3 regions of the Microbacterium sp. PI-1 genome follow, and region 1 is predicted to be linked to each of the others. Evidence: predicted binding sites of a transcription regulator. Region 1 holds the regulator's gene; each other region holds the start of a gene.
What was found. Region 1 encodes LexA, which represses DNA repair genes until DNA is damaged. Its sites were predicted from a motif close to TCGAACANNTGTTCGA; they were not measured.
Positions count from the first base shown of each region.

Region 2: a site for LexA is predicted at 2,069-2,084, ahead of E0W80_RS05145 (HNH endonuclease signature motif containing protein). Genes of this name have one in related genera too.
Region 3: a site for LexA is predicted at 1,239-1,254, ahead of E0W80_RS13200 (HNH endonuclease signature motif containing protein). Genes of this name have one in related genera too.

Region 1 covers NZ_SJYZ01000012.1:35,112-38,387, reverse strand. Annotated here, with positions in the region: gene metE (5-methyltetrahydropteroyltriglutamate--homocysteine S-methyltransferase) at 1-1,173, shown strand, start outside; gene lexA (transcriptional repressor LexA) at 1,300-1,986, opposite strand; gene E0W80_RS11505 (LysM peptidoglycan-binding domain-containing protein) at 2,273-2,641, shown strand; gene E0W80_RS11500 (histidinol-phosphate transaminase) at 2,695-3,276, shown strand, end outside.
Region 2 covers NZ_SJYZ01000003.1:259,162-262,437, forward strand. Annotated here, with positions in the region: gene E0W80_RS05140 (sugar-binding protein) at 1-630, shown strand, start outside; gene E0W80_RS05145 (HNH endonuclease signature motif containing protein) at 726-2,039, opposite strand; gene E0W80_RS05150 (fused MFS/spermidine synthase) at 2,142-2,990, opposite strand; gene E0W80_RS05155 (ABC-F family ATP-binding cassette domain-containing protein) at 3,061-3,276, shown strand, end outside.
Region 3 covers NZ_SJYZ01000015.1:49,147-52,422, reverse strand. Annotated here, with positions in the region: gene E0W80_RS13200 (HNH endonuclease signature motif containing protein) at 1-1,208, opposite strand, end outside; gene panB (3-methyl-2-oxobutanoate hydroxymethyltransferase) at 1,433-2,302, opposite strand; gene panC (pantoate--beta-alanine ligase) at 2,299-3,186, opposite strand; gene E0W80_RS13185 (DUF2520 domain-containing protein) at 3,183-3,276, opposite strand, start outside.

The sequences.
Region 1 (3,276 bases):
GCGTCGATCGCCGCCGAGCTCGACGCGTCGTCCGCCGCGCTGGCGGATCGTCTCGCTGCACCAGGCGTTCGTGACGGTGCCGTCCGCGATCGTGCGCTCAGCACGGCCGACTTCTCCCGCGTCGGGTACGAGGAGCGTGAGACCGCGCAGGAGGCGCTCGGCCTGCCCGTGCTGCCGTTGACGACGATCGGCTCCTTCCCGCAGACCGGCGACATCCGGCGTGCGCGCGCCCGGTTCACCCGTGGCGAGATCCCCGCCGAGGACTACGACGACTTCCTGCGTCGCGAAGTGGCCAGCGTCGTCTCTCTGCAGGAGGACCTCGGGCTCGATGTGCTGGTCCACGGGGAGCCCGAGCGCAACGACATGGTGCAGTACTTCGCCGAGAACCTCGATGGCTTCGCGGTGACCGAGCACGGCTGGGTCCAGTCGTACGGATCCCGGGCCACACGACCGTCGATCCTCTGGGGCGACGTCTCGCGACCGGCTCCGATCACCGTGGGATGGTCCGCCTACGCGCAGTCGTTGACGAGCAAGCACCTGAAGGGCATGCTCACGGGTCCCGTGACGATCCTCGCCTGGTCGTTCGTGCGTGACGACCAGCCGCTCGGTGAGACCGCGAACCAGGTCGCGCTGGCGCTGCGCGATGAGATCGCCGACCTGGAGGCTGCCGGCATCGCGATCATCCAGGTCGACGAGCCCGCGCTGCGTGAACTCCTGCCGCTGAAGAAGGCGGACCAGCCCGCGTACCTCCGCTGGTCCGTCGACTCATTCCGACTCGCGACCGGTGGTGCCGCTGCCGGTACCCAGGTGCACACGCACCTCTGTTACTCCGAGTTCGGTGTCGTGATCGATGCGATCCGGGCGCTCGATGCCGACGTGACCTCGATCGAGGCGGCGCGCAGTCGCATGGAGGTCGTCGCCGACATCGCCGAGGTCGGGTTCGACCACGGCATCGGTCCGGGCGTCTACGACATCCATTCGCCGCGCGTGCCGACGGTCGAGGAGGTCGAGTCGCTACTGCGTCGCGCGGTGGAGGAGATCCCGACACGTCAGCTCTGGGTGAACCCGGACTGCGGCCTGAAGACCCGCGGCTACGAGGAGACGACCGCCTCGCTGCGCAACATCGTCGAGGCGACGCGCCGGGTGCGTGAGGACGTGAGCGTCCGGGCATAGCTCACCCCGGGTCGACACCCCCGCGCCGGGTCGACACCCCCCCCGCAGCGTCGAGGCCCCCTCTCAGAAACGTATCTGGGAGGGGCCTCGACGGTCAGAAGGGGCCTCGACGGTCAGCGGAGCGCGTCAGACCGCCCGGAGCACGGCCACGACCTTGCCGAGCACGACGGCCTCATCACCGAGGATCGGCTCGAAAGACGAGTTGCGGGGCAGGAGCCAGGTGTGCCCGTCGCGACGGCGCAGGACCTTGACGGTGGCCTCCCCGTCGAGCATCGCGGCCACGATCTCGCCGTTCTCCGCATTGTTCTGGGAGCGGACGACCACCCAGTCGCCATCGCAGATCGCGGCGTCGATCATCGACTCGCCGGAGACCTTGAGCATGAACAGGTCGCCCTTGCCGACCAGCTGGCGTGGCAGGGGGAAGATCTCCTCCACCTGCTGGTCCGCCGTGATCGGCACACCCGCGGCGATGCGCCCGACCAGGGGTACGAGCGCGGCATCGCCCACGGGGGTCGCGACATCGGCAGGGTTCTCGCCGCTCGCACCGGGCAGATCGATCAGGACCTCCATCGCGCGCGTCTTCCCGGGGTCGCGGCGCAGGTAGCCGCTGAGCTCGAGCTGTCCGAGCTGGTGCGTCACGCTCGAGAGCGACTTGAGGCCGACGGCGTCACCGATCTCCCGCATGCTCGGCGGGTACCCGTGGTGGGCGATCGAATTCTGGATGACCTCGAGGATCGCCATCTGCTTCGGGCTCAGGCTCTTGCGACGGCGGGTCCGCGGTGCCTCCGACTCGGGGGCTGAGTACTCGCTCATGGTGCTCCTTAAGTGCGTGATCCGACGTCGCTCTTCGAATGTCGGAGGCCCGTGGTGTGGTGTTCTCATCGAAACCGTATCCGAGAAACAGTCCGATCTGGAAGATCTGTTCGAGCGTGTCGGGCGAATCGCGTTTCCGGTTTCGAAGAACACTTGACAGATGTTCGAACTCGAAGATATCTTCGGAACGTAGCTTCGCATTAACGGCTCCCGGCCGAGACGGGAATGCGAACGCTACGCCAACTTCCTCCGGGCCATCGCCCCGAGACAGGCTAAGGAGCACGACATGAGCAGCATCAGCGTCAGCACCGTAACGATCTTCCCGGCACCCGCACGCCCCCACACGCGACTGCGGCTGACGGCACGGGGTCGCGGTGTGCTGCTGGCTCTCGCCTCCGTGCCGCTGGCCATCGGAATCGCTTTCGCGGCGCTCAGCGGTGGCAGCGCCATCGCCTCCGGTGCCGATGCTCCCGCCGCGAGTGTCGAGACGCTGACGGTCCTGCCCGGGGACACCCTGTGGTCGATCGCCACCTCGGTCGCGCCGAACGCCGACCCGCGTGTCGTCATCGGAGAGATCAGCCGGATGAACGTGCTCCGTGGTGGCGAGCTCCAGATCGGTCAGGAGCTCGCGATCCCGGCGCAGTACGTGGACTGAGCCCTCACCGGGATGTGCGTCATCCGCCCGACCAGCGGCCTAGCATGGGAAGGGTGACGCTCTCCCTCCACGATCTGCCACTCCGTGACGACCTTCGCGGGCTGAAGCCGTACGGTGCCCCGCAGGCCCCTCTCCCGGTCGCTCTCAATGTCAACGAGAACACTCATCCGATCCCGGAGGCGGTCGCGAGTGACATCCTCGACGACATCGCGGTGGCGATCCGCGACGTGAACCGGTATCCGGACCGGGAGTTCACGACGCTTCGCGAGGCGTTCGCGGATTACCTCGGTCATGGGCTCACCGCCGACCAGATCTGGGCGGGCAACGGATCCAACGAGGTGCTGCAGCACATCCTGCAGGCGTTTGGAGGACCCGGGCGCACCGCCTTCGGGTTCGCGCCCACGTACTCGATGTATCCGCTCATCGCGCAGGGAACGGGGGCACGGTGGATTGCCGGCACCCGGGAGCCCGACTACTCGATCACGCCCGAGGATGCGGCCGCGCAGGTACGCGCCGCTGACCCCGATGTGGTCATCCTCTGCTCGCCGAACAATCCGACCGGGACGCCTCTCGGTCTCGATGTCGTCGAAGCCGTCTACGATGCTGCGCGCGGCGTCGTCATCGTCGACGAGGCG
Region 2 (3,276 bases), on a different contig from region 1:
CTCGATGGACTCGCCGAGCGTGCGGGACACGAGGCTCCGTACAACATCGAGCTGTTCTCGGGCTCGCCGGATGACGCGAACTCCGCTGTGTTCTTCAACGGCGCGATGGACGTGCTCCAGCCGAAGATCGACGACGGCACGCTCAACGTCGTCTCCGGCCAGACCGAGATCGCCCAGACGGCGACCGAGGGCTGGAAGGCCGAGAACGCCCAGCGTCGCATGGACTCGATCCTCACCTCGACGTACAGCTCCGAGACGCTCGACGGCGTCCTCTCGCCGAACGACACGCTCGCTCGCGCCATCATCACCTCGGTGCAGCAAGCCGGAAAGCCGGTCCCGGTGGTCACGGGTCAGGACTCCGAGGTCGAGTCGGTGAAGTCGATCATGGAGGGCATCCAGTACTCCACGATCAACAAGGACACCACGCTCCTCGTCGAGCAGTCGATCAAGATGGTCGGCCAGCTCCAGAAGGGTGAAGAGGTCGACGTCAACGACACCGAGCAGTACGACAACGGCGTGAAGGTCGTTCCGGCTTACCTGCTCGACCCGATCATCGTGACCAAGGAGAACGCGGCAGAGGCATACGCCAACGTCCCGAGCCTCCTCGAGATCGTGAAGTCGTACCAGTAACTCGCACGGCACACATCCTCACGGATACGCGAACCGTCCGGGCCCTCGGGTCCGGGCGGTTCGTCGTTCAACCGGTGCACATGCCCGGGAGGCGCTCAGAACGGTGCGGTCACCGGATCGGCACTCGTGAAGGTCACCGTGTTCTGCGGAGGCGGCCGGTCGATGTACGTGCGACCGGTCGGGCTCGTCCACTCCAGCACGCCGCCCGAGGTCTGGTCGACGTGCCAGGGGGAGTGGTGTTTGAGCATGTGATGTCGTCGGCAGAAGGCGGCAAGGTTTCCGTGGGCGGTCGCCCCTCCGGTCGAGGCCGCATGATTGTGGTCGAGGTCGCACTTGCGCGCCGTGATCCCGCATCCGGGAAACCGGCACCGCTGGTCCCGCGCGCGGAGATGCCGCCGGAGATGCTCACTCGGGCGGTAGCGGTCGACAGCGAGCATTTCGCCAGAGATCGGATGCGTCAGCACGCGGTCCCAGCCGGTCGCGGAACCTGCCAGCGTGCGAGCGGTCGTGACGTCGATGGGGATCGTTCCGTCGAGCTCGGCCGGTGATGAGGTCGTCGGAGCGTCATCGTCCATCAGAGTGAGCACCGGCACCGTGACCTCGACGCGGGCGCGGACCTCGCCCAGCAGGCTGTCCGCCGTGTCATGGCCCGCGGGGGATCCTGTGAGAACGAGGTCGGCGAGCAGATCGGCGCGCAACTGATCGACCGTGCGGTCGTCGGCGGGGAGTCCGGCGGCCGAAGCGTCCTGTGCCGCTCGCGCGTTCTCCTCTTTCACCGCATGCGCCATCTGCGACAGCCGGTCGAGCATGCCGTGCAGGAGGACCGCGGGTCCGCGCGCCCCCAGCTCGGCCATCCCGTCGTCAAGGTCCTTCACCCACACGCGGCGCAGCTCGTGGGCATCGCGATGCCGCTCGGTGAGACTGCGCTCCTGGAACCGCTCGGCAAGACGCCGCACGATCCGCCGAAGCCGATTCGGGGATTCCGTCACGGCGACCTCCACGGCCTCCGCGGCGTAGGCGGCGCGATGCGCAGCCTCGTCGAGATGCGCGCCCGCCTCGACGATGACCCGGGAGTGCGCGGCACTGATGCGCCCTTCGCCCTGTGCCTCCCATACCGCCGGGAATCGCTCGACGAGCCACGTGGCCTCGGCCATCTTGCGCTCGATCGTGCGGTCGCTCAGGGGCTGCGCCGCGCCGATCTCGGCAGCGACCGTGCGGATCGCCATGTCGCCGTGATCGGGGTGGGCGGCGCCGCGGGCGATGTCGACGGCCAGGCGTCCGGCCATCGCGAGCATGCCGTCGCGGGCCGCCTGCATGCTGCTCAGAGTGCTCTCCGCGGCCTCGAGCGACGCGACCAGATCGGCGAGCATCGCCATCTGGGAATCGGTCGCGTCGAGCAGTGCGGTCATGACTTCAGTCCATCACCGACCACTGACATTCGAAGATGCATTCGATCAAAATTCACGTCTCCGGGGTCACGAAACGGTGACGAACGCGATCAACGGGCGGTGCTAGTCCCAGATCGGATCGTCGGGGTCGGGGGAGTCCGTGCCGTCGGCGTCGGTCATGATGCGCGCGCCGGCGATCCACGAGGTCAGTGCGTCGCCGTGGAGCGTATGAGGGTGCGGCACGCCGAGGAGGTCGGGGTTCGTCGCGACGGCGAGCGGCTCATCGCTCGCGAAGACGACGACGTTGCCGAGCGGGCCTTCGTCATCGTTCGGTTCTGCGTCGAGGACGACGGCGACATGGTCGAACACCGTGCGCAGGGTGGCTGACTGTCGCCGTGAGTACTCGAAGGGATGTCCGTCGAGCAGGTTGACCGCCACGACTCCCCCCGCTGCGGAGCGCGCGGCGACACGGCGATAGAACTCCTGGCTGGCCACGCGATGCCGGATGACGGCGGCATCCCAGAGATCGACGACCGTGAACCGCGCACCCATCCACTCGCCGGCAAGCTCCGCGTCCGCGACCGCGCGCGCATCACCGAAGATGACGCGCAGATCGGTGCCCGGAGACAGCGGCAGCGCGGCGATCACCGCCTCGTAGAGAGTGGGCTCGAACTCGACCACGAGCTGCGGCGATCCGGCGCGCGTGGCCTCGACGTAGCGTGCCAGCGTGAGGGCACCGGCTCCCAGGTGCACGGTGAACAGCGGCGCACCGGGCTCAGCGGCAGCATCCATCACTCTGGCGATGTGCTGCGTGTAGTCGTATTCGAGATCGGTGGGGTCGGTCATCGAGACGACGGACTGCGGGATTCCGTCGACGCTGAGTTCGTAGCGACCGGGCCGCCTTCTCGACTGCACCAGCTTCGCCTTGCGATCCTCGAGCAGAAGGGAGAACACCCGGCGACTCTTCGGCACCCGTCGATCTTAGAGCGCGGGGAGCCGGTCGGAGAACACGCCGACCGCGCGCGACTACCCTGGAAGGAACATGGCACATCTTCTCGGGGCTGAAGCCCTGCATCTCGAATACCCGACCAGGGTCGTCTTCGACTCCGTGACCCTCGGCATCGAAGAGGGTGATCGCATCGGCATCGTCGGCCGCAACGGCGACGGCAAGTCGAGTCTTCTCGGCATGCTCGCGGGGATCAAGGAACCGAACTCGGGCCGCGTCACCGTGCGCGGCGGCACGCGCATCGGTGTGCTC
Region 3 (3,276 bases), on a different contig from region 1:
TGAATGCGATGGTGACAGGTCTCACACAGCAGCACACCATTGGACAGATCCGTCGGCCCGCGATCTCGCCTCCACCAGCGGATGTGATGCGCTTTCGTCATCTCCGGCGGCAACCCGCACATCGCGCACCCACCGTCCCGCTCCACCAGAGCCAGCCGTTGCGCCCGGGTGAACAGGCGTCTCTCCCGCCCCCAGTCCAAAACCTCGCCCGCACCGCCGAGCACGCACGGGATCACGCCCCCGCCCGCGGCCATCCGCCGCGCCGCACCGACACTGACCGGCTGTTCGATCCCGTCGACCTCTGCGGCTCCGGATCCGGACTCCAGATCCTCCAGCCGCATCCGCACCACGACCGTCGCACCCGCCAACGGCACCCGCTGCGCACACCCGAGAACATGCGCGGCGAACACGGCCAGCGCATCCGCCTGCAGCATCGGCACCGAACGACGATCCGCATCGACTGCATCGGGATCCGGCGCATCCTTCCGCGCCGCGAACGCCGCTGAGACATACCCCCGGATCGCCGTCACGACCGGAGCCGCCGATTCCGCATCCAGCACCGCGCTCAGATGCACCATGCCGTCACGCTCGAACAACGTCAGCGCACGCTTTCCGCGGCGCTCTTCCTCCTTCGGCTCGACCCCGTGCGGGTCGAGCCACGCCTCCGCGCGGACCACGAGCTTGCGGACGTCGTCGAGCGCGAGACCCTGAGCCTTCTCGGCAAGCACCCGCTCCCCCTCGGCGACGCGTTCCGGGCCGGCAGCCACTCGACACCGATCCAGCAGCCCGACGATCATCGCCGCCGCCTGCGCACTGAGAGCCCCGGTGGCCAGCGCCTCGCGTACGAGCGGATACCTCGCCGGCAAGCGCGCTCCGATCAGATCCATACGCGGCGCCGTCGCCTCGCCGACCTTGACGAGACGCTGCGCATCACCCGTCGATACTCCCGACGTCGCTGCGATCAGCTTCGCCGGACTCCGAAAGCCCTGTTGCTTCGCGAGGCTCTCTGCTCCCAACTCGGGGCGCGACTCGCGTGAGATACCAGCCGCCACCTCCACGTGCACAGCATCCAGACGCCGCTGCAACAGACCGATCGCATCGTTGACGGCGATCAGCTGCGCTCGAGACAGATCGCCGGTCTCCTCGGCGCGCGACCACGCGTCATCGAGGCGAGCCATCGCCTCGTGCAACCCGGTCAAAGTGGACATGCTTCACTCTAACCCGGAACGGCTCTACTTTCGAAGCTTTATTCGATTGCATGCCGGAATATCGCCAAGCATGCATGCAAGCTATCCACAAGCGCGGGACTACACGCCGCCAGTCTTCGAAACTATGTACTATGCAAGCATGACCCCACACAATGACCCCGGATGCGAGTCGCACGCCCGCGATGCTCTCGATGGGGCCGGCGATCGGCCACGCGCCGGCTGGATCAGCGCGTCGCGAGCATCTCCTCCAGGCGCGCCGCCTCACCGCGCGCCATCGTGTAGCCGTGCTCCGCCGCAGGATACGCACCGCTGCGCACCTCCCGCGCGTATGCCTCGACGCCGTCGATGGCTGCACTGCGCAGATCGGCGTAGCGCTTGACGAACTTTGCCGCCCCGCCGTCATAGAGCCCGAGGAGGTCGTGGAAGACGAGCACCTGCCCGTCGGCACCCGCTCCGGCGCCGATACCGATCACCGGGATGTCGAGGCGCGGCATGAGGACTGCGGTCACTTCGGAGGGCACTGCTTCGATCACGAGCATCGCGCGCCCGGCATCCTGCAGGGCGAGGGCATCATCGATCACGGCGAGCGCGGCTTCGGCGGTTCGACCCTGCGCGCGGTAGCCGCCGAGAGCCGTCGCGGTCTGCGGGGTGAGTCCGACGTGCCCGACCACGGGAATGCCGGCTTGCACCAGGGCCCGAGCGCGGTCGACGGTCGTGCCGCCGCGCTCGATCTTCACGAGGTCGCAGCCAGCCTCCTTGATGAAGCGCTGTGCCGTCGCGAGGGCGAGTTCGTCAGAGGCTTCATACGATCCGAAGGGCAGGTCGCCGATGAGCAGCGGGGAGGTCAATCCGCGGCGAACAGCCTTGGTGAGCATGAGCATCTCGTCGACCGTGACCGGCACCGTGCTGTCGTAGCCGAGCACGGTCATCGCGGCCGAGTCGCCCACGAGCACGATGTCGACCCCGGCAGCTTCCACGATCTGCGCGCTGGGGTGGTCATACGCGGTGACCATGACGAGCGCTTCGCCCGCGTCCTTCTTCGCGGCGAGGGCAGCGAGGGTGACACGGGGGTGGGAACCAGCTTGGGCACTCATGCGCGGACCTCCGTCGCGGTGGGGCCGGCGGCGACGTCGCCCCCGGAGAGGATGTGGTTGTCGATGAGCCGAGCAGCCCCGACGTGCGCAGCCACGGCGAGGAGGGCGTCACGGTCGACGCGCGCGAGAGGGCGCAGAGTCTCGGCATCGCGGAGCTCGAGGTACTCCGGATCGATGTCGGCCTCGTCCAGCACGCGACGAGCGGTCGACAGGATGCTGCCGGCGTCACGGGCACCGCCGTCGAACACCGCGGTCGCTTCGTCGAGGGCACGGTTGAGCGCGGTCGCCTGAGCACGGGCGTCCGCATCGAGGTAGACGTTGCGCGAGCTCATCGCGAGCCCGTCGGCCTCGCGCACGATCGGGCAGGCGACGATCCGCACGTCCAGGTCGAGGTCGCGTACGACGCGGCGGACGACCAGCACCTGCTGCGCATCCTTCTGCCCGAAGTAGGCGGCATCAGGGCGGACGATCCCGAACAGCTTCGTGACGACCGTGGCGACGCCGTCGAAGTGATGTGCGCCGCGACTCGCACCGTCGAGAACATCGGTGAGGCCGGCGACGTGGATGTTCGTCGCGAACCCGTCGGGGTAGATCTCGGATGCCGCGGGGGCGAAGAGAATATCCACGCCCTCGGCTTCGGCGAGCGCGGCGTCTCGCGCCTCGTCACGCGGGTAGGTGCTGAGGTCTTCGTTCGCGCCGAACTGCGTCGGGTTGACGAAGAGCGAGACGACGACGAGATCAGAAGCCGCTCGGGCCGCACGCATGAGAGAGAGGTGTCCGTCATGGAACGCCCCCATCGTGGGGACGAGCCCGACCGACGAGTCCGTGCGCCGAGCGTCGCGGACGGCCGCCCGAACGTCGGTGATCGTGCGGAGGATCCTCATACAGAAGACTCCTTCTCTTCGCCGGCCGTTTCTCGCGACGGGCTCTCCCGCGCCCCCTCACGCGACACGGCCCCCCGCGACGGCACCCCT